DNA from 3 places in the Abyssisolibacter fermentans genome. Region 1 is predicted to be linked to each of the others. Evidence: predicted binding sites of a transcription regulator. Region 1 holds the regulator's gene; each other region holds the start of a gene.
The links. Region 1 encodes Rex, which represses fermentation and respiration genes when NADH is low (regulators of the CRP and FNR family bind a similar motif). Its sites were predicted from a motif close to ATTGTTAANNNNTTAACAAT; they were not measured.

Region 1 (7,739 bases):
TAAACATCTGGCTTACAGAGAAGCTGTTCATATTCATTTATTTTATTTTCTAGTTCTAATATTTTGGCTTCAGTTTCTTTAACTTGCTTTTTAAGCATACGCTGTTCTTTTTGTAGCTGTTTTTGTTTTTTTCTTTCTAATTTCATTTTAGTTTTTGTGATTTGATCATTTTCTTCAGTTTCCACAGAATTAAGTTCGTTTTTCTTTTCAACATAATAATCATAGTTACCAAGATATTCTTGCATCATATTTTTGTCAAAGTACAGTATCTTATTTGCAACTTTGTTTAAAAAATACCTATCATGAGAAATAACAAGAACTGTTCCTTCATATTTTAGGAGAGAGTCTTCCAGTACTTCCTTTGAGTCTACATCCAAATGATTAGTCGGCTCATCCATTAATAAAAAGTTAGCTTTTGAAAGCATCAATTTAAGTAGAGCTAATCTGCTTCTTTCTCCTCCGCTCAATGTTGAAATTTCTTTAAAAATATCATCGCCAGTAAAAAGGAACTGAGCTAAGATACTTCTAATCTCATAATGGTTAAAATAAGTATGTTCATCCCATATTTCATCCATAATAGTTTTATCATAATTTAAATTTTCTTGCTCTTGATCAAAATATCCAATATTTACATTATGACCTAATTTAAAGTTTCCGCTATCAAAATCTAGTTTGCCCATTATTATTTTAAATAAGGTTGATTTTCCAATACCGTTAGGACCAATAATACCTACCTTTTCATTTTTATAAATATTAAAGCCTATATTATTAAAAAGCTTTTTATTATTAAAGCTTTTAGCTAAAGCTTCAACAAAAAGTACATTATTACCACTTTTAATACTAGGCGTAAAAGTTATATTTGCTTTTTTCCTTTCGGAAGGTGGCTTTTTTAATTCATCCATTTTCTTCAACATTTTTTCTCTACTTTGAGCTTGTCTAATAGCTCTTTTACCACCAAGAGAAAGATTTTTAATTATTTCTTTTTGGCGGTTTATTTCATCTTTTTGAAGTTCATATTTTTTCTTCATTAATTCGAGCTCTTTTTTTCTTTTATCTATATATGTGCTGTAATTGCCATTATATGATTTCAACTTGGAATCTTCTAGTTGTAAAATTCTGGTCACAACATTATCTAAGAAATATCTATCGTGAGATACTATTATTATAGAACCCTTATAATCTTTAAGAAATTTTTCTAACCAATCAATAGATTCTAAGTCTAAATGATTAGTAGGTTCATCTAGTAGCAGAATATCAGGCTTTTTAAGCAATAGTTTTGCAAGAAAAATCCTTGTCTTTTGTCCACCACTTAGCTCGTTTATTGGTTGTGAAAATTGTTCTTCATTAAAGCCTAAGCCTTTTAAAACACCTTTAATTTCACTTTCATAGCCATAACCGTTACAATCTGCAAATTCTTCAGTTAGGTTAGAATATTTATTCATAAGCTTTTTTAAAACCTTAGAATCAGGATTAACGCTCTCCTTACTTATTTCATGCTCTAAATTTCTCAGCGTTTTTTCCATATTAATGATAGGCTCGAATATTTCTAAAAGTTCCTGATAAATATTATTATTACTATTCATTTTAGAATGTTGCTCTAAATGACCTATTTTAGATGTTTTAGAAGTGTAAACTTGCCCAGAATCTTTGGAAATTTTACCCATTAATATATTAAAAAGTGTGGTTTTTCCAGCACCATTTATGCCAATTAAGCCAACTTTTTCGCTAGAGTTAATAGAGAAGCTAACATCATCAAGTATTTTGTCAGTTACATAGGTTTTGCTTATATTAGTACATGATAAAACAATCATGAGAATTTCCTCCTTGCCAGAAAACATTACATATTATCCCTTATTATTCATATAGCTCCCCATAATATGCGTATAGTTCTGAATTAAAAGAATTTAATGGATATCTTATAAACGGAAGGAACATATTGATGAATCTCCTATTCAGTTACTTTATAGGAGTAAGCGATTCACGCCAAATCAAGATTTGGGTTTAATGCTCATAATTTTCTATGAATAATCTGGGATTATTATATAAAATATTTAGTTCATATTTATTTATATCATATATTCTATGATAATTCTATAAATTATAACATAACAAGGGGAGGTTAGCATATTAAAAACATGGATTTCTGATTTTTTATATTTTTAGAGATAGTATGAATTCTCACGATTTTTCAATGATTTGGGTAAAATAAATTATGTGTCAATATATATTTCTTAATAAACAACATAATTATTTTGTTTTATATTAGTACTATCTGCAATTTTCAAAATTATCTTGTAGTAAATATTAATAATTTATATTATAATATACTTTATCCTATTTATTATGAAATGCTATAAAATGCTATAATATTAAGTAATCAATAACCTATACTTTGTCTGAGTAAGCGATTCACACCATATTAGAAATTTGGGCTGAGGATTAATTTATAAATATTGATATAATTTTGACAATGAATTTTAATTAATTTTGTATCTATTGTAGTATTTATGTAAAATGATAGCTTGCGTTATAAAGCGTATTTTCATAATAGGTAGAGATATAATAGTAAGTATATATTTTATTTTAATAAGAAGCTTTTAGGCGAATTTATTTGCTTAAAGTATTGACGATAATATAAAGATTGTTTTATAATTAACACAACAAGTTATTAATTGATTAAATTTTCTGATATTGAATGTATTTAGTATTTTATTTACTATTTAATATAAACTAATTATATGATATAGTTTTATATAAAGAAGATTATATTTTAATCATGATTATTTAGTGTATAATATGAATATAATAAACTGAAAAATATAAATTGTTGCATTTTAAAAATAGAGAGGGATATGTATGGCTAAAAATAATAAGGTTTCTATGGCAGTTGTAAGAAGATTGCCAAAATATTATAGGTATTTGTCAGAACTTAAAGAGAAAGAAATAATGAGGATATCTTCTAAAGAATTAAGTAAATTAACTGGGTTTACTGCTTCACAAATAAGACAAGATCTAAATAATTTCGGAGGATTTGGTCAACAAGGTTATGGATATAATGTAGAAGACTTGCAGGTTCAATTAGGGAAAATACTTGGCTTAGACAAGGTGTATGAAACTATTATTGTAGGTGCGGGGAATTTAGGTCAAGCAATTGCTAATTATAAAGGATTTGCACTTGCAGGGTTTAAAGTAACTGCATTATTTGATAAAAATCCTAAAATGGTAGGTTTGAATATAAGAGGTATTCAAATCCATGATATGGATGAACTAGAGGATTATATTGAAAATAATGAAGTTGAAATAGGGATTATCTGTACTCCAAAAGAAGGAAGTCAAGAAATCGCCGATATTCTAGTTAATAGTGGAATCAAAGCGATTTGGAATTTTGCCCCAGCAGATTTAAAAGTTCCTGAAGAAGTTGTTATAGAAAATGTTCATCTTAATGAAAGTTTATATACATTATCTTTTCTAATGAAAAGAAATAATGATTAATAATTCAAAGCCAGAGTAATCAAACTCTGGTCTATTTGTAATGCATAGGAAATTATAAAACTTAAGATAAGTATAATTTTCGTTTTGTGGAGTGTAAATCTATATTGAAAAATATTTACAATTAAAGATTTATTCTAATGGGAGGATAATATGAAGGTTTTGGCATTAGTAGGTAAAAGCGGTACCGGTAAAAGTTATAAATCTATGCTAATTGCAAAAAAATATAATATACAATACATTATAGACGATGGTTTATTGATAAAAGGTAATAAAATTTTAACTGGAAAATCAGCCAAAAGTGAGAAAACTACAATAAGCGCAGTTAAAAGAGCATTGTTTTTAGAGGATAATCATAAATATAACGTAATTAATGCTTTAAGAAAAGAAAACCCGCAGAAATTGCTTATTTTAGGTACATCAACAAAAATGATTAATAGGATAATAGAAGCTTTAGAATTAGATAAAATTGATAAATATATTAAAATAGAAGACATATCTACTAGAGATGAAATTGATATAGCAAATAATTGTAGATTTCAGGAAGGTAAGCATGTTATACCTGTTCCTACATTTGAAATAAAAAAGGATTTTTCAGGATATTTTATAGATAAACTTAAAATATTTAAGAAAAAGGGTAGTACAAAAGAGCAATTTATTGAAAAATCTGTAGTGAGACCTACTTATAGTTATCTTGGAAAATATACAATATCTCAAAATGTATTAAAAAACCTAGTAAAATATTCATGTGAAAAAACAGAAGATATAGATAAATGCAGTAATATATATATAGAAAGTAAAGCGCAAGGAATTATTATTAATTTAGATGTAATTATGCAATATGGCAAAAATATTTGTTTTCTGATGGGAATACTTCAAAAGAGAATAATAAAGGAAATTGAACATATGACTTCATTAAATATATTGTCTGTAAATGTTTGCGTAAAAAAGTTAAGATTTAAATAATAATAAACAAATTTTAATAATTCTGTTATTTGCAAGAAAACGTTATCATAGTTTCAAATAGGATATTTTTATTTTTGTAATTTTTAAAACCTTACACCTATAAATATAAGAAAAAAATTTTTAATTTAAGGTTAAAGTAAGTTTTCGTACAAAGTATAGGTGTTTTACTTCAATAAAGTTAGTTCACTTTTTGTTTATAAAAATTGATTGAAGGTAGCTATAAATTTTTTACACGACTCAAGTGTAAATCAACCTTGCAGATTCAAGTTATTTTGTAGATTTATTATGAATTTGATTAATAAATATATTTACAAAAAAATTTGCCTGTGTTATTATTACAGTGTGAAGAGGGGAGTCCTAATTTTTAGGAAAATAATTTTAAGTTTCCAGGAAGTTAAAAAATTAACAATTTATAAGGAGGTCTTTACATGTCCAAAGCTTATATTAAAGAAGTATTTGAGAGAGTACAAAAAAGAAATCCACATGAACCAGAGTTTTTACAAGCAGTTGAAGAGGTTTTAAATTCTTTAGGGCCTGTTATTGAAAAACATCCAGAGTATGTAGAAGCTAATTTATTAGACAGATTCTGTGAGCCAGAGAGACAAATTATGTTTAAAGTTCCATGGTATGATGACAATGGTAAACTTCATGTAAACAGAGGATTTAGAGTACAGTTTAATGGAGCAATAGGACCTTATAAGGGAGGACTAAGATTCCATCCATCAGTTTATATTGGAATCATTAAATTCTTAGGATTTGAACAAATATTGAAAAATGCATTAACTGGACTTCCAATAGGTGGAGGTAAAGGTGGATCAGATTTTGACCCAAGAGGAAGATCTGATGCTGAGATACTTAGATTCTGCCAAAGCTTTATGACAGAGCTTTACAGACATATTGGACCTGATGTAGACGTACCAGCAGGAGATATGGGAGTTGGACCAAGAGAGATAGGATACTTATATGGACAATATAGAAGAATAAGAGGAGCATTTGAAAACGGAGTACTTACTGGTAAAGCATTATCTTATGGTGGTAGTTTAATAAGACCAGAAGCAACTGGTTTTGGTGCAACATATTTCTGCCAAGAAATACTTAAGCATGAAGGTGAAACTTTTGAAGGTAAAACTGTTGCCGTATCTGGTTTTGGTAACGTTGCTTGGGGTGCTGTACAAAAAATTACTGAATTAGGTGGAAAAGTTGTAACACTTTCTGGTCCAGACGGATACATTTATGATCCAAATGGAATTTCAGGTGAAAAAATAGATTACATGCTTGAATTAAGAGCTTCAGGTAGAGATAAAATCCAAGACTATGCTGATAAATACGGCGTAGAATTCTTCCAAGGAGAAAGACCTTGGGGAGTTAAAGTTGATATAATTATGCCATGTGCTACTCAAAATGAGATTAGATTAGAAGATGCTAAGAAAATAGTAGCTAATGGTGTTAAATATGTTACAGAGGTTTCAAATATGCCTACAACAAATGAAGCATTGAAATATTTACAAGATAATAATGTTATAGTAGGACCTGCTAAGGCTGCAAATGCAGGTGGAGTTGCTACATCAGCTTTAGAAATGAGTCAAAATAGCATGAGATATTCTTGGACAGCTGAAGAAGTAGATGCAAAATTACATCAGATTATGATAGATATCCATAATAATGCTATGAAAGCAGCAGAGAATTATGGATTTGGATACAACTTAGTTGCAGGTGCCAATATAGCAGGTTTTGCAAAAGTTGCAGATGCAATGTATAAACAAGGTTGCTATTAAAATAAATAATGAATAAACAAAAAAACCGTCTATAATGACGGTTTTTTTTATACCAAGGAATCATAAAATATATTGAATTCTGAATAAATATAGGTTGCTTTATTGCTTCTACTATGAAAATATATTTAGGTGTTTAAAATAAAATTACATTTTAAATTATTTATAATGAAGATTTTGTTCTAATTTAAATATTTTGGGTATAATCATAATATAAATATTGATAGTGAGGTGATAAATTGGAAAATTTAGATATAGCAGAAAAAAATAATGGACTTATAATAAAAAACATTAAAAATTTCGAAGCAAAGCATATATTTGACTGTGGACAATGTTTTAGGTGGAATGAACAAGAAGATGGTAGTTATACTGGTGTAGCATATAATAAAGTTATCAACGTCAAGTCTGCTGATAATGTTTTATATATAGATAATTGTAATTTAAAAGACTTCAACGATATTTGGTATAAATATTTCGATTTGAATAGAGATTATGACCATATTAAAATGAAATTAAGAAATGATAAAATACTTGAAAAAGCAATAAAGTTTGGTTATGGTGTGAGAATTTTAAATCAAGATCCTTGGGAAACTTTAATATCATTTATTATTTCAGCTAATAATGGAATTCCAAGAATAAAGAAATGTATAGAAGCATTAAGTGAAAGTTATGGCAAAAAAATTGGTGAATATAAAGGTCAAACATATTATAGTTTTCCTGAACCTGAAATTTTAAAAGAAATGAGAATAGAAGAATTATTGAAAAGTGGAGTAGGATTTAGAGCTAAGTACATTTTTAATGCTGCTGTTATTGTAGGTGAGAAACAAATGAATATATATCGAATGAAGAATTTATCTACAGAGGATGCTAGAAAAGAATTGATGTTATTTGCTGGTGTTGGACCTAAGGTATCTGATTGTATTATGTTATTTTCTATGGAAAAGCATGATGCATTCCCAATAGATGTTTGGGTTAAAAGAGTTATGGAATATTTTTATTTGCCTGAAGGTAGTAAATTAAAAGATATACAGGAATTTGCTCAAGATAAATTTGGAGCATATGCAGGGTTTGCTCAACAGTATTTATTTTATTATGCAAGAGAATTAAAACTAGGAAAAAATAACTAAATTATGATTTGATATTAATAGATTACACATTCAAGAAGGAGCTTCATATAATAATTTAATTTTTCATGAAATAATCTGGGTTTTATATGTTATAATTATGTAAATACAGTGATTAGGAGAGAGTAGAATGGACAAAAAAATTAAAATACCCTACATTAATCTGGTACCAGTTGCGATTATTATCCTTTTGTTATTTAAGATTATTAATAATGATAGTGTAGCACCTATGTTTTTTAAAATATTAAATCCGTTTTTAGGAGGGTTCATAATAGCATACATATTAAATCCTCTTATAAGAATTGTAGAAAAAAAATTAAAATGTAATAGGGTTCTTAGCATAACAATTGCATATTTAATAGTTTTAGGAATAGTAATATTTATTATA
Region 2 (7,739 bases), on a different contig from region 1:
AGTATTGTTAATGGGTTTATTTATAGGTTGTAATAATGAGGAAACTAATTCATTGTTAGGTGATGAACTGAAAGAGGATGTAAAACTAAATGTTTATGTTGATTATAAAATAGAATTGTTATCAGTAGTTCAATATTTAGCTGATTTTAAATATAAAGATTATATGATAACAAATAAAGAATCTGATTATAAAGAAGATATAGATAAATTTTTTTCAGGACATAAAAATCATCCAGTAATTTCATTATATGAAAAACTTAGCAATAGAGGATTTACATACCATGTACCAACAAATCTTATGCTTTGTATTTCAGATGATATTGAGGTAGTGGATGAAAAACTAAAGGTTAATCAAGATGTTATTTTAAGATCAGGAGGAAATAAAAAAGTAGATGAATTTATAGAACAACTAAGGGATTTCAAGGAAGTAACTAATTTTGATGCTTTTTATAATGAACATAAAGGTTACTATGATAAGTTAGTTACTGATATAAGCAAGAAACTGGAAAGTACCGATTGCTTAAATGTTCTCAGAGAATATTATGGGTCTGAACAACACAGTTATAATATAGTAATTACACCGTTAAATGCTGGAGGATATGGAATACGGATGCCTCGAGAAAATAGTAAATTAGACATTTATTGCGTCATACCTCCGGTACAAGATAAAAAAGGGTTAACTAGTTTTGTTTGGCATGAGTTTAGTCACTCATATGTTAATCCATTAACTGAAGAAAACTCAAGTGAAGTATTTAAATATATGAATTTATATGATCCTATTAGAGATGTGATGAAGAAGCAAGCATATGGTAGATGGGATGCTTGTGTAAATGAACATATTGTTAGAGCTATAACTTCAAGACTTAGTTCAAAAGAATTTGGTGAAGATGCCAGTATTAACGAGCTTAAATATCATAGAAAAAGAAGTTTCTTTTATATAGATGCACTGTATGAAAAACTAGATGAATATGAGAATAATCGCAGTAAGTATAAAACATTTAAAGATTTTTATCCTTGCTTAATAGATGTTTTTAAAGAATTTTCAGAGAAAGAATTAGGGGAAGATTTTTATAAACTAGAAGATGAAGGGCAATAGGTGCTGTTATTTATGTTATAATAATAAATAATACTAATGAAGTTATTTTAATATGAATACTTTATAGTAAAGACTATTACAAATTATCTAGTAATAGTCTTTATTTACTATACAATATCAACAAAATTTTATAACAGCGCTTTATTTAAAGATATAAGTACAATTTTTGATTAACAAAAGGAGTGGAAAAATGCTAGAAAACATTAAAGCAGTTATATTTGATTTAGATGGAACATTAGTCGATTCTATGTGGGTTTGGAGAGATATAGACATTAATTATTTACAAGATAAAGGTTCAGATATTCTTATAGAGGATTTAGAAAGTGAAATCGAAGGTATGAGTTTTACTGAAACCGCTATGTATTTTAAGGAAAAATTCAATATTGAAGATTCAGTTGAGGATATAAAAGAAGAATGGAATAGGTTGGCTTTTGAATATTATAGTAAGAAAATTTTATTAAAGGATGGAGCTAGAGAATTTATTAAGTACCTAAAGCAAAATGATATTAAACTTGGAATAGGGACAAGTAATTCTAGAGAGCTTGCTGAAGCTGTTTTGTTGTCAAATGGAATATTAGATTATTTTGATACATTTATAACTTCTTGTGAAGCGGGTAAAGGAAAGCCTAATCCGGATGTATTTTTGAAGGCTGCAAAGAATTTGGATGTTAAACCAGAGGAATGTATTGTGTTTGAAGACACATACGCAGGTGTTTTAGCGGGTGTTAGAGCTGGAATGAAAGTATATGGTGTAGCAGATGCGCTATCTTTAATCAATAAAGACAAAATATCGAAATTAGTTGAAAAATATATAATAAGTTATTTTGATTTGGAAGTTTTAGCCAAAGAAGAAATATAAGCTGTTACTATGTAAATATTTTTTTTTTTTAATATAGTGCGGAAGAACTTGATTTATATTTAGTTATATTATATTCTTTTTGTATGAAATACAAATTCTAGAAAGTAAGGCATAATTTTTTTGTATTGAATTAGTTTGTTAAATTGTTAAACTCTGATTATTTATAAAAAATCTGTTGAACTATCCTTATTTTCTTAACAATAATTTATTACAAAACTTATAATTCTGACTATATAATATAATATTACCTTCTACGAATAATCAGGGTGGTTAAAGTAATTAACTATCTAGGAGGTGCCTTTATGAAAAAGGTTTTAGTAACTGGTGCTTTAGGTCAAATTGGATCTGAATTGGTTGTTAAGCTTAAAAATGTTTACGGAGAAGACAATGTAATTGCTAGTGGAAGGAGGAAAAAAGGTCCATATGATGGTTTGTTTGAACTTGTGGATGTAACTCAACCAGAACAGATTTTTGAAGTAGTTAAAAAACATAAGGTTGATTGGGTTATACATTTAGCAGCTTTATTATCAGCTGTAGGAGAAAATAATCCAACAGCTGCTTGGAATATTAATATGGGTGGTTTATTTAATATTTTGGAAGTTGCTAAACAAGAAGGTTGTGGAGTTTTTGTTCCGAGTTCTATAGCTGCTTTTGGTCCAAATACTCCAAAGATTAATACACCACAAGATACTATTCAAAGACCAACAACTATGTATGGAGTTACTAAAGTAGCTGGAGAAATATTATGTGACTACTACTATAAAAGATTTGGAGTAGATACTAGAGGAGTACGTTTTCCTGGTTTGATTTCTTATGAAACATTACCTGGAGGAGGAACTACTGATTATGCTGTTCATATTTACTATGAAGCATTAAAGCAAAAGAAATTCACATGCCCATTAGATAAGGAAACTCATATGGATATGATGTATATGCCTGATGCTTTAAATGCAATTGTAAATTTGATGGAGGCTGATGATAGCAAGCTTATACACAGAAATGCCTTCAATATTGCATCAATGAGTTTTTGTCCAGAAGATATTTGTAAGTCTATCCAGAAATTTATTCCTGAGTTTACTATGGATTATGATATTAATCCAACATTACAGAATATTGCTAATTCCTGGCCAGATTCTTTAGATGATTCGAATGCTAGAAATGAATGGGGCTGGAAACCTGAATATGACTTAGATTCAATGACTAAAGATATGTTAGAAAAACTCAGAGAAAAGTTAGATATAAAATAAATAGCGATTAGTTTACGTAAAAGCTGTCTAAAAGATATTTTTAGACAGCTTTTTTAAGAAAAATGAAACCTATGCTTTAATTTCATTTTCAATATTTCTAGCAAAAGCCTTAGCTCTTTGTTCTATATTAGAAAGTTTTTTAATTGCATTTTTATCGTTAGCGGTTTCCATTATTGCAAAGTATGGTGGTAATCTAAAGGTTTTATTCATATTTAGCGCACTTATAAGCTGTTTCGCTAATGCGTCGCCACCAGAGCTGCCAGACACTATTACACCGAATAAAGTTTTATTGTAGAATTTATTTGATCTAAATAATGCTGTTAGACGATTAATTACAGCAGAGATATTTGCTGAGAGTCCATCATTGTAGTTTGGACAAATCCAAATTACAGCATCTGCATCTAAAATTGCGGGATAAACTTCTTCTACCATTATTCCACCATAAAAACAGCTTATTTGATCACCATAATGTTTACACATCTTATAAGAACAACCTATACAATCTCTGATAGAACCATTTTCAATGTGAATTTCTTTTATGTTGTTAAAACTTAAATAGTTTTTGATCATTTTCCATAGGGTTAGTGTATTTGAGGTTTTATAATTACTGGAATGAAGTACTAATAGCTTTGGGGCAGTGATTTGGTTAGGAGCTGGCTTATCCAGAAAACGTTTACCAAGCATTCTACATGCTTCTAAACACACTTCATCTAGCGGTTTTTTAATGTTTTTTTGTAGGGTAAAAAAATTATGTAGAGAACCTATAGCTTCAACCATTGGTCTTCCAGGAAATCTACAGCCTAACATGTTTGCATGAAAAACAAGATCTTGTGCAGCTGTTTTTGTAAATAGATCATTTTTACCATGTATTAAAACAGCACCTGTTGAATTAGCTAAGCTAGAATAATTTCTTTGATATAATTTAGATATAATTTCAGACATACCTAAATTATATCCTGCTTTATTTAGTTCTAATGCAAATAATAAATTTTTGTTAGTTAAATCTGGTAGATTAGTTGTGTTATCAATTAATAAGTAATCTGTATTTCTAATAAAAGCTTTAAGCATCTTTTTTAACATTTCAGATGGCTTTTCGGGCATGATAACAACTAATTCTTTCATAGAAGTTCCTCCAATTTTTCATAAGTGTTTAAAAGCCTTCTATATAAAGTGTCACTTAATTCTAATCGTTCAAGCTCAGTTCCACAGCTTGTGAGTCTGTTCTTTGCACCCATAAATACTCCGCCCATAAATGTAGAACTATAATGATAATTGCCTGCTATAGTATCAATTATTGATAAAGCACCAGATGATAGTGCAGGAGCTATATACGGTTTAAAACCTGTTTTTCTTATTTCTATATTTGCTTTCTTTGCTTTTTCAGTTAAGTAACGAGATATTTCATTATTGTAGTTTGTAATACTATCTGCAATTATCAATCCTTCTCCATGAGGACCATATGCTCTGCCTTGCGAAATATAATGCTTCATAGTAGTATCCTTACTAGCATAGTAACATGCTCTTGCGTTCATTACTCCAAGCCCGTATCCTCTAATTTGTTCAGGAGAAATGCCTTTAAAGTCTAGCGTACCATTATCATCTTTATTGCTTTCTAAAAAAACAGTTTTAGCTAACAAATCAACAGGATCTGAAACAACTGCAAATATGCCTTTGAAGTTTTTATCTCTAGCCATTTTAGCATAGATACTAATAATTTGTGCATTTGCTTTGAATTGAATCATTCTTACATCATCAGTTTCTTTTCCTACAGGAGGTACTCCCTTTGATGCACAAAAAACGAACATATCTGTATCGAATAATTCTTCATAATCAATTATTGAAACATTAGGAAATATACGATTATTAAATGAAGAATATATTTGATTCATTTCATATTCCCATCTTTGCAGTTTGTTTGGTGATCTATCATATATTCCTATATTGCTTATATAATCACCACCTAAAAGTCTTAGACCTGTTAAAAGAGTACTGCCTACATCACCAAGTGCTAATATATTAATTCTCCAATTTTTGGGTAAAGTTAAATTCAAGGTATTTTTCCAGTCAGGGTAAGCTGTATTTACTGCCATTACTTGTTTTAACTTAATTTTATTTTCCAACCAAGCGGGTATACTTCTAGTTTTTTTAGTGGAAATTTTTTTAATAAGATTTAAATTTTCATTTTCAATAAATAATAATTCAGGGTCAGTTATGCTGTAATATTTTCTGGAATATAGAGGATTCATACTAAAAGTATAATACACAATATCTTCATATTGTTCTGGATTTTTATTATTTTTTTTCAAGTTATTAATTTCATAAAAACTTACTATCAATTTGTTGTCTAATTCATATAAAAACATATATTATCACTCCTAAAATTAGCTTTGCCTTATAATAATGTCTTCAAGTCTTTGTAAATGTTCAAGGTCATTAGTTATATATTTTGAAGGATTTATATTCCAATCGTAATTTACATTTTGACCATGATCAGGATACCTTGGATGAATAAATATTTCACCTAAATGTTGTAATGTCAAGCTGCGTTGATGCCTTGCTTGATATTCTTTTTCCATGGTTTTTACTATATCAAGTGCGTTTATTAAAGCAATTTTTGAAAGATAGTATATAAATTTATTATCCGCATTTTTTATAAATGATGGTGAAGCATATGGCAATATCAAATTCATAGAAGGCAGCAAGTTTCTTTGTGGATTTGCTCCTCTCCATATTGAATCTCCTCCTATAAAAGGATATAACAAACTTTCTTTAAACCATAAATTAAGGTTAGGGATAAAATATGCACTGTCTGCTTCTCTGTTTTGTATATCCATTAGTTCTTTACCTCTTCCGGATAGAAGACCTACAAGTATTTTAACAACCTTAACATTGTATTTTTTCAGTAATGGATCTATAACTTTCATTCTATAACCTTTGTTTAGTAAATCATCAACTAGTATAATTGGACTATCAAAAGCTTTAATCATTTTAATTTGATTTTCCAGATTCATATAATATGGATAGGCATTAATGGTAAAGCTTCTTAAGTTAGGTCTAAACATTTTTTCGGTATGCATTGATTTAGTAACTGTATTTGGTACTATATAGCCATTCAGAATAGAACCAAATGGAACGCACATATTTTCGCCCAATATACGTGGTACCTGTTGTTTTGTAGGAACGTCATTCATCTTACAAATTTTGCTAACAATAGCTTCATTAGTCATATTTCTATCAAAAGATAGTGTTAGTTGATTAGGATACAATTTTGTCAAAGCCATTTGAAGTCTTTTTCTACTACGTGTGATTGCTTTTTTTACATTTGGATTACTTCTAAATGGTTCTTTAATAACAGATTCTACATCTAAACTTAGTGTACAAGGATTGCTTATACTGATTCCCATTATTGGGTTATCGGAACTTGTACTTGGAATTTGCTTAAAACCTTGTAGTTTCAGTATTTCATAAACGGGTTGTGAAGTTCTATTTGTTATTATATCTTTATAGAGTGCATAAGTATAATCTTTTGCCAAGCAAAAGGCTAATGTTTCTGTTAATATAACTTGATTAAGATTTTGATGGTCTGAGGAAGTATAAATACCATCTAAAACGATCAGTCTTCCTACTGAATGTTGTCTAATATATTCTGAAACAGTACTATTTTTAAATTCATTATAAATCATGTTAGACCTTACCCAATGAAAAGCTGAAAAACCAATAATCTTTCCAGCGTTATCTAAATCACGTACTATTATCATTCTAGAGCTGAATCTAGATTTTATGCTTTTGAGTTTTAAATATACATCGTAATTTTTATCAAAGAATATATTATGAAGTATATTTACCAGATTGTCATCAATATTTTCTACAATATTAATATCTAAAGAATTTGTTTTGATTAAGGTCTTATATTGAGGTTCTCTTCTATAAATACCATATTTATATATATATTTTTGAGCTAGAGGATCTATTAGTTCAGAAATATCTCTGTTTTCATCAATATAACTTCTTATTTGTGTTGAACTGATGTCTTCATATTGAGGTGGTAAAGTTAATTTAATTACATCATTATTTATTTGCTTAATAGTTTCATTTATTTTTATATCATCCTGTTCTGAGGATAAAAAGCTTTTTCTAGAAAAAATCAAATGTGCAAAATTAAGTATTGAATATTTATCATCCGACTTTTTTTTGTATCCTGATGCATTTAAAACTACATCACTACCAACAGCAATATATATTTTTCTGCTATCAAAGATTTCAGTAAGTTGTTTCAAACTTGTAGGATTTGCTATATTTATAGAAAAATTTTGCGGAAACAGATATATATTTGTTTCATCAGCTATGGACATAGAAATAATGTTTTCTCTAAGTTCGTGAGGTTGTGCTTTCTTCGACCATGAAAATTCATCGACTGCTAAATAAACTTCAAAGCCTAAATTTCTTATTTCCTTAGCTATTTCTTTATGACCTAAAGTAAATGGATCGAATGTACCTGGGAAAAAAGCTATTTTTTTATCATTTTTTAAGTTGAGTT
Region 3 (5,494 bases), on a different contig from region 1:
ATACCACAAGCAAAGTATAAATCTGGTCTTACTGTTTTACCAGTTTGTCCAACCTGATGATTTCTATCTATCCAACCTGCATCTACAACCGCACGAGAAGCTGCTACTTGTCCATCTAATTCATCTGCTAATCCTTTTATCAAGTCAAAGCTTTCCGCTTTACCCATACCTCTACCACCTGATACAAGTACTTTTGCTTCTTCTATATTAATTTTTTCTTTTGTCTCTTTTACAACTTCTAAAATTTCTATGTTACAATCTTCTTTTGTAAATTCAACTACTAATTCTTCTATCTTTCCTGTCCTTGTTTCATCCTTTTCACATAGTGGCATAACTCCAGGTCTTACTGTAGACATTTGAGGTCTATGCTCAGGACATATAATAGTTGCCATTATGTTTCCACCAAATGCAGGTCTAGTCATTAATAAATTATTAGTCTCTTCATCAATATCCAACATTGTACAATCCGCTGTTAATCCAGTATGAATTCTTGAAGAAACTCTCGGTGCCAAATCTCTACCTATAGAAGTAGCTCCTATTAAAAACACTTCTGGTTTTTTAGTATTTATTACTTCTGTTAAAGCTTTTGTATATGGCTCAGTAGTATATATGTCTAAAGCAGGATTATCTATATATATAACCTCATCTGCACCATAATGTATAAGTGTATCAGCAAGATTCTTTATGTCTTTTCCCAAAACTACACCCGTAACTTTAACTCCTAATTTATCTGCTAGTTCTCTTCCTTTTCCCACTAATTCTAGAGATACTTTTTGTAATTGTCCTTCTCTTTGTTCTGCAAAAACAAATACACCTTTATATTCTGATAAACTCAAGATACTCCCTCCTTAATAACTATATAATGAATTTCTCTTTTAATTTTTTGATAATAATCTTAGCTGCTTCATCCGCTTCAACATCATATACTTGTCCAGCTGATTTAACACCTTTTGTGAAAGATTTTTTAACTTTTGTTGGCGAACCTTTTAATCCAATATTATTTGTATCTACTTCTATGTCAGCTAAGCTCCATTTTATTATTTCTTTTTCTCTATACGCATTAAATACGCCTTTTACTGACATGTATCTTGGTTTGTTCATCTCACTCAAGGTTGTTATTAAGCAAGGTGTTTTAACCTTTAGTTTGTGATAACCATCTTCATACTTTCTCTTTAATATTAAACTATCTCCATCTAATTTTAAATCCTCAACATAACTAACTTGTGGAAGTTTTAAATGTTCAGCTATTTGTGGACCTACTTGAGCTGTATCACCATCTATCGCTTGTCTCCCAGCTATTATTAAATCATACTCTAAATTCTTTATTGCCGCTGCTATTGTTGTTGATGTAGCCCAAGTATCAGCACCAGCAAAGGCTCTATCGCTTAATAGTATAGCCTTATCTGCACCCATAGCCAAAGCTTCTATTAAAGCTTTTTCAGCTTGTGGTGGACCCATTGTAATTACTGTAACTTCTGCTCCTATTTCATCTTTTATTTTAAGCGCAGCCTCAAGACCGCTTTTATCGTCTGGATTTATTATACTTGGAACTCCATCTCTAATAAGAGTACCTGTTTTGGGATCCAATTTTACTTCCGTAGTATCTGGAACTTGCTTAATACATACAACTATTTTCACTTTTACAACCTCCCTATCTAAGCATATTTCCTGCAATAACCATTCTTTGAACTTCTGAAGTTCCTTCATATATTTCAGTTATTTTCGCATCTCTCATCATTCTTTCAATTGGATACTCTCTTGTATAACCATATCCACCATGTAACTGAACTGCTTTAGTTGTAACATTCATAGCCGTTTCAGCTGCAAATAATTTAGCCATAGCAGCCTCATTACTGTAGATTTTTTGTGTATCTTTAGCTCTAGCTGCTCTATAAACTAATAATCTAGCTGCATCAGTAGCTGTTTGCATATCAGCTAATTGGAATTGTGTATTTTGAAATTTAGCAAGACTTCTTCCAAATTGTTTTCTTTCTTTAGTATATTTTACTGTTTCATCAATAGCACCTTGTGCAATTCCTAATGCCTGTGCTGCAATACCAATACGTCCTCCATCTAATGTCTTCATTGCAATAGAAAATCCTTTGCCAATTTTGCCAAGTAAGTTCTCTTTTGGAACTTTACAATTTTCAAATATTAACTCACAAGTAGCAGAACCTTTGATCCCCATTTTAGCTTCTTTTTTCCCGACACTAAACCCTTCAAAATCTTTTTCTACTATAAAAGCAGATATACCCCTTGTACCTTTGCTTTTATCAGTCATAGCCATAATAATATATACATCTGCATAACCAGCATTTGTTATGAATATTTTTGAACCGTTCAATATATAGTAATCTCCATCTATAACTGCTTTTGTTTGTTGAGCTGATGCATCTGTTCCAGCATTAGGTTCTGTTAAACCAAAAGCTCCTAACATTTTACCAGTTAATAGTGGTTTTAAATACTTTTGCTTCTGTTCTTCAGTTCCATGCTCATAAATTGGTGCAGCACATAAAGATGTATGAGCAGAAACTATAACAGCGGTAGTTGCACATGCTTTTGCTAATTCTTCAACAGCCATAGCATACGCTAAGTTGTCTCCACCTTGTCCACCATATTCTTTAGGAAATGGGATGCCTAAGAAACCATATTCACCAAGTTTTTTAACTGTTTCTACAGGGAACATTTCTTTTTCATCAACCTCTTCAGCTAATGGCTTTACTTCTGTTTCAGTAAACTCCCTGTACATTTGTTGCAACATTTGATGTTCTTTTGGAATACGAAAATCCATATTTTTTCCTCCTTATACCCTTTTATGTCTTCAATTATAACTACCTATTCTAATTATAACTTTAATTCATTTTAAATTTAAATGATTATAATTTTCATATTAATGATAAATTATTAACACTTATCACAAACAGTAATTATTGTTTAATAATTACTATTTTTCAATTCTAATATTGTCCATATATTAATTGGAACATTTATAAAAATTATGTATACTGTGCACAATTTTGAAAACGCTTACTCTATCTTGAGTAAGCTATTCTTGTTAAGGATGAATATAATCATCATCCTTAACAAATTATATTAATTATTGTAATCCACTGTAACTTGTGAATTATAATAGATTCTCCCTAGTTAATTATTTTGTGTAATCATAGAATCCTTTTTTAGTTTTCCTTCCCAATAATCCACCTTTTACCATTTTTCTAAGTAATGGATGTGGTCTATATTTAGGATCGCCAAACTCTTTATATAAAACTTCCATTATAGCTAAGTTTACGTCATTTCCTATTAAGTCAGCTAATGCCAATGGTCCTATTGGATGATTTGCACCTAGTTTCATAGCAGCATCTATATCTTCTGCACTTGCAACTCCATCAGCCAATATACCAACTGCTTCATTAATCATAGGAATCAATATTCTATTTACTACAAATCCAGGAGCTTCTTCTACTTCTACAGGTGTTTTCCCAAGATTTTTAGTCATATCTAATATTTTATTTTTAGTCTCATCTGATGTTGCTATACCTTTAATAACCTCAACCAATTTCATAACTGGAACAGGATTGAAAAAATGCATTCCAATAACTTTATCTGGTCTCTTTGTAGCACTTGCTATTTCAGTTATAGATAATGATGATGTATTTGTAGCTAATATTGTATCTTCTTTACAAATTTCATCTAGTTCTGAAAATATTTTTTTCTTTGTTTCCATATTTTCAACAGCAGCTTCTATTACTAAATCAACATCTCTAGCAGTATCTATTTCAGTTGTTGTTTTAATTCTGTTTAAAATTTCATTTTTTACTTCATTAGTTATTCTTTCTTTTTTTACACTTCTATCAAGGTTTTTGGTAATTATTGAAACACCTCTTTGCAATGATTCCTCTTTTCTACTCTTCATTATTACATCGTTTCCAGATTGAGCAAGTACTTGAACAATACCTAAACCCATAGTTCCAGTACCTAAAACCATTATTTTCATTATTCGACCTCCAATATTTTTAAATAATTATTTATTTGTAAATTTTGGTTTTCTTTTTTCAACAAAAGCTGTCATACCTTCTACTTGATCTTCTGTCGCAAAACAAAGTCCGAATAAGTCTTTTTCTATCTCCATTGCTGTTTCTAAATCTGTTTCAAACCCTCTATTTATTGCTACTTTTGAATGTTTAACAGCTATTTGAGCATTGCTAGCTATAGATTTAGCCATTTTTATTGCTTCCTGCATAAGTTGATCCTGCTTAACAATTTTATTTACTAAACCTATTTTTTCAGCTTCAGCTGAATCTATCATTCCCCCAGTAAAGATAAGTTCTTTAGCCTTTGCAATACCAACTATTCTTGGAAGTCTTAGGGTGCCATTAAATCCCGGTATAATACCTAACCCAACCTCTGGTTGTCCAAATTTAGCTTTTTCTCCTGCAATCCTAATATCACAACACATTGCCAATTCACAGCCACCACCTAACGCAAAACCATTAACAGCAGCTATAACTGGTTTTTCCATAAGTTCAATTTTTCTAAAAACATCTGCTCCAAGCTTTCCAAAATTTCTACCTTGCTGTGCATTCAAACCTTTCATTTGAGTTATATCTGCTCCAGCAACAAAAGCTTTACCTTCTCCTGTTAATATTAAAACTTTAATCTCATCATTTGATATTATTTCGTCAACTGCTAAATCTAGTTCTCTCAATATTTCTGAATTTAATGCGTTTAATGTTTTTGGTCTATTAAAACTTAATATACCAATTTCATCTTTTGTTTCTAGTAAAAGATTTTTTAATTTCACTCCTCGACCTCCTTCTAAACTTTGATAATACTAAAGTTTTTGTATTAATTTTACTTCCCCAAATCCCCCTTATTAATGTAATTTTTATAATATGAAACTCCTATTTTATATCTAGGAGTAATCACTCCAACATCTTAGTTCTATGCCTATTCTATAAAATATCGTTGTTTTTCTACATATGTTAATAATGTTATTATATTCTTTTTATTAAATATTTTTTTATTCCATGTAAATAATATCAACATAATAGATAAAAAACAATATTTCCATACATTGTTTTTTATTTAAATTTCATTCAATACCCTTTCTATATCTTTACACTCAATATTTAAAATTAATTCATCTTTCTCTTTTCTTGTCAGTTTTTTTATTTCACATTCTCTTTTCATAGCTTCTACTTTTGTTTTATACTCTTCAAAATACACTAATTTAACAGGCAATCTCCCTCTAGTATACTTAGATGCCTTCCCTTTATTATGTGTGGCAAACCTTTTCCTTAAGTCTGCTGTCCAACCTGTATAATAAGTACCATCATTACAATGCAATATATATGTATAATTCATTATTAATTACTCCTTTTAGTCTTATAATTTATGCAATATTTATTCTATCTATAATTATTACTAAGATATTTAATACTAACCTAATTATAATACTTATTTGCCATAATATCCAAATAACCTTTAAATTTTT

Region 2: the regulator Rex is predicted to act here: its motif matches at 2,138-2,157, upstream of AYC61_RS02665 (L-threonine 3-dehydrogenase).
Region 3: the regulator Rex is predicted to act here: its motif matches at 2,893-2,912, upstream of AYC61_RS00945 (acyl-CoA dehydrogenase).

What each region holds. Positions count from the first base shown of each region.
Region 1 is NZ_LOHE01000090.1:56,803-64,541, reverse strand. Features, by position in the region: gene AYC61_RS17420 (ABC-F family ATP-binding cassette domain-containing protein) at 1-1,811, opposite strand, end outside; gene AYC61_RS17415 (redox-sensing transcriptional repressor Rex) at 2,857-3,492, shown strand; gene AYC61_RS17410 (Asp23/Gls24 family envelope stress response protein) at 3,643-4,455, shown strand; gene gdhA (NADP-specific glutamate dehydrogenase) at 4,884-6,230, shown strand; gene AYC61_RS17400 (DNA-3-methyladenine glycosylase family protein) at 6,467-7,354, shown strand; gene AYC61_RS17395 (AI-2E family transporter) at 7,482-7,739, shown strand, end outside.
Region 2 is NZ_LOHE01000034.1:4,189-11,927, forward strand. Features, by position in the region: gene AYC61_RS02655 (DUF4932 domain-containing protein) at 1-1,096, shown strand, start outside; gene AYC61_RS02660 (HAD family hydrolase) at 1,287-1,955, shown strand; gene AYC61_RS02665 (L-threonine 3-dehydrogenase) at 2,258-3,202, shown strand; gene AYC61_RS02670 (flavodoxin family protein) at 3,272-4,324, opposite strand; gene AYC61_RS02675 (lactate/malate family dehydrogenase) at 4,321-5,565, opposite strand; gene AYC61_RS02680 (nicotinate-nicotinamide nucleotide adenylyltransferase) at 5,584-7,739, opposite strand, start outside.
Region 3 is NZ_LOHE01000008.1:232-5,725, forward strand. Features, by position in the region: gene AYC61_RS00935 (electron transfer flavoprotein subunit alpha/FixB family protein) at 1-836, opposite strand, end outside; gene AYC61_RS00940 (electron transfer flavoprotein subunit beta/FixA family protein) at 856-1,638, opposite strand; gene AYC61_RS00945 (acyl-CoA dehydrogenase) at 1,652-2,791, opposite strand; gene AYC61_RS00950 (3-hydroxybutyryl-CoA dehydrogenase) at 3,149-3,994, opposite strand; gene AYC61_RS00955 (short-chain-enoyl-CoA hydratase) at 4,022-4,801, opposite strand; gene AYC61_RS00960 (GIY-YIG nuclease family protein) at 5,086-5,364, opposite strand.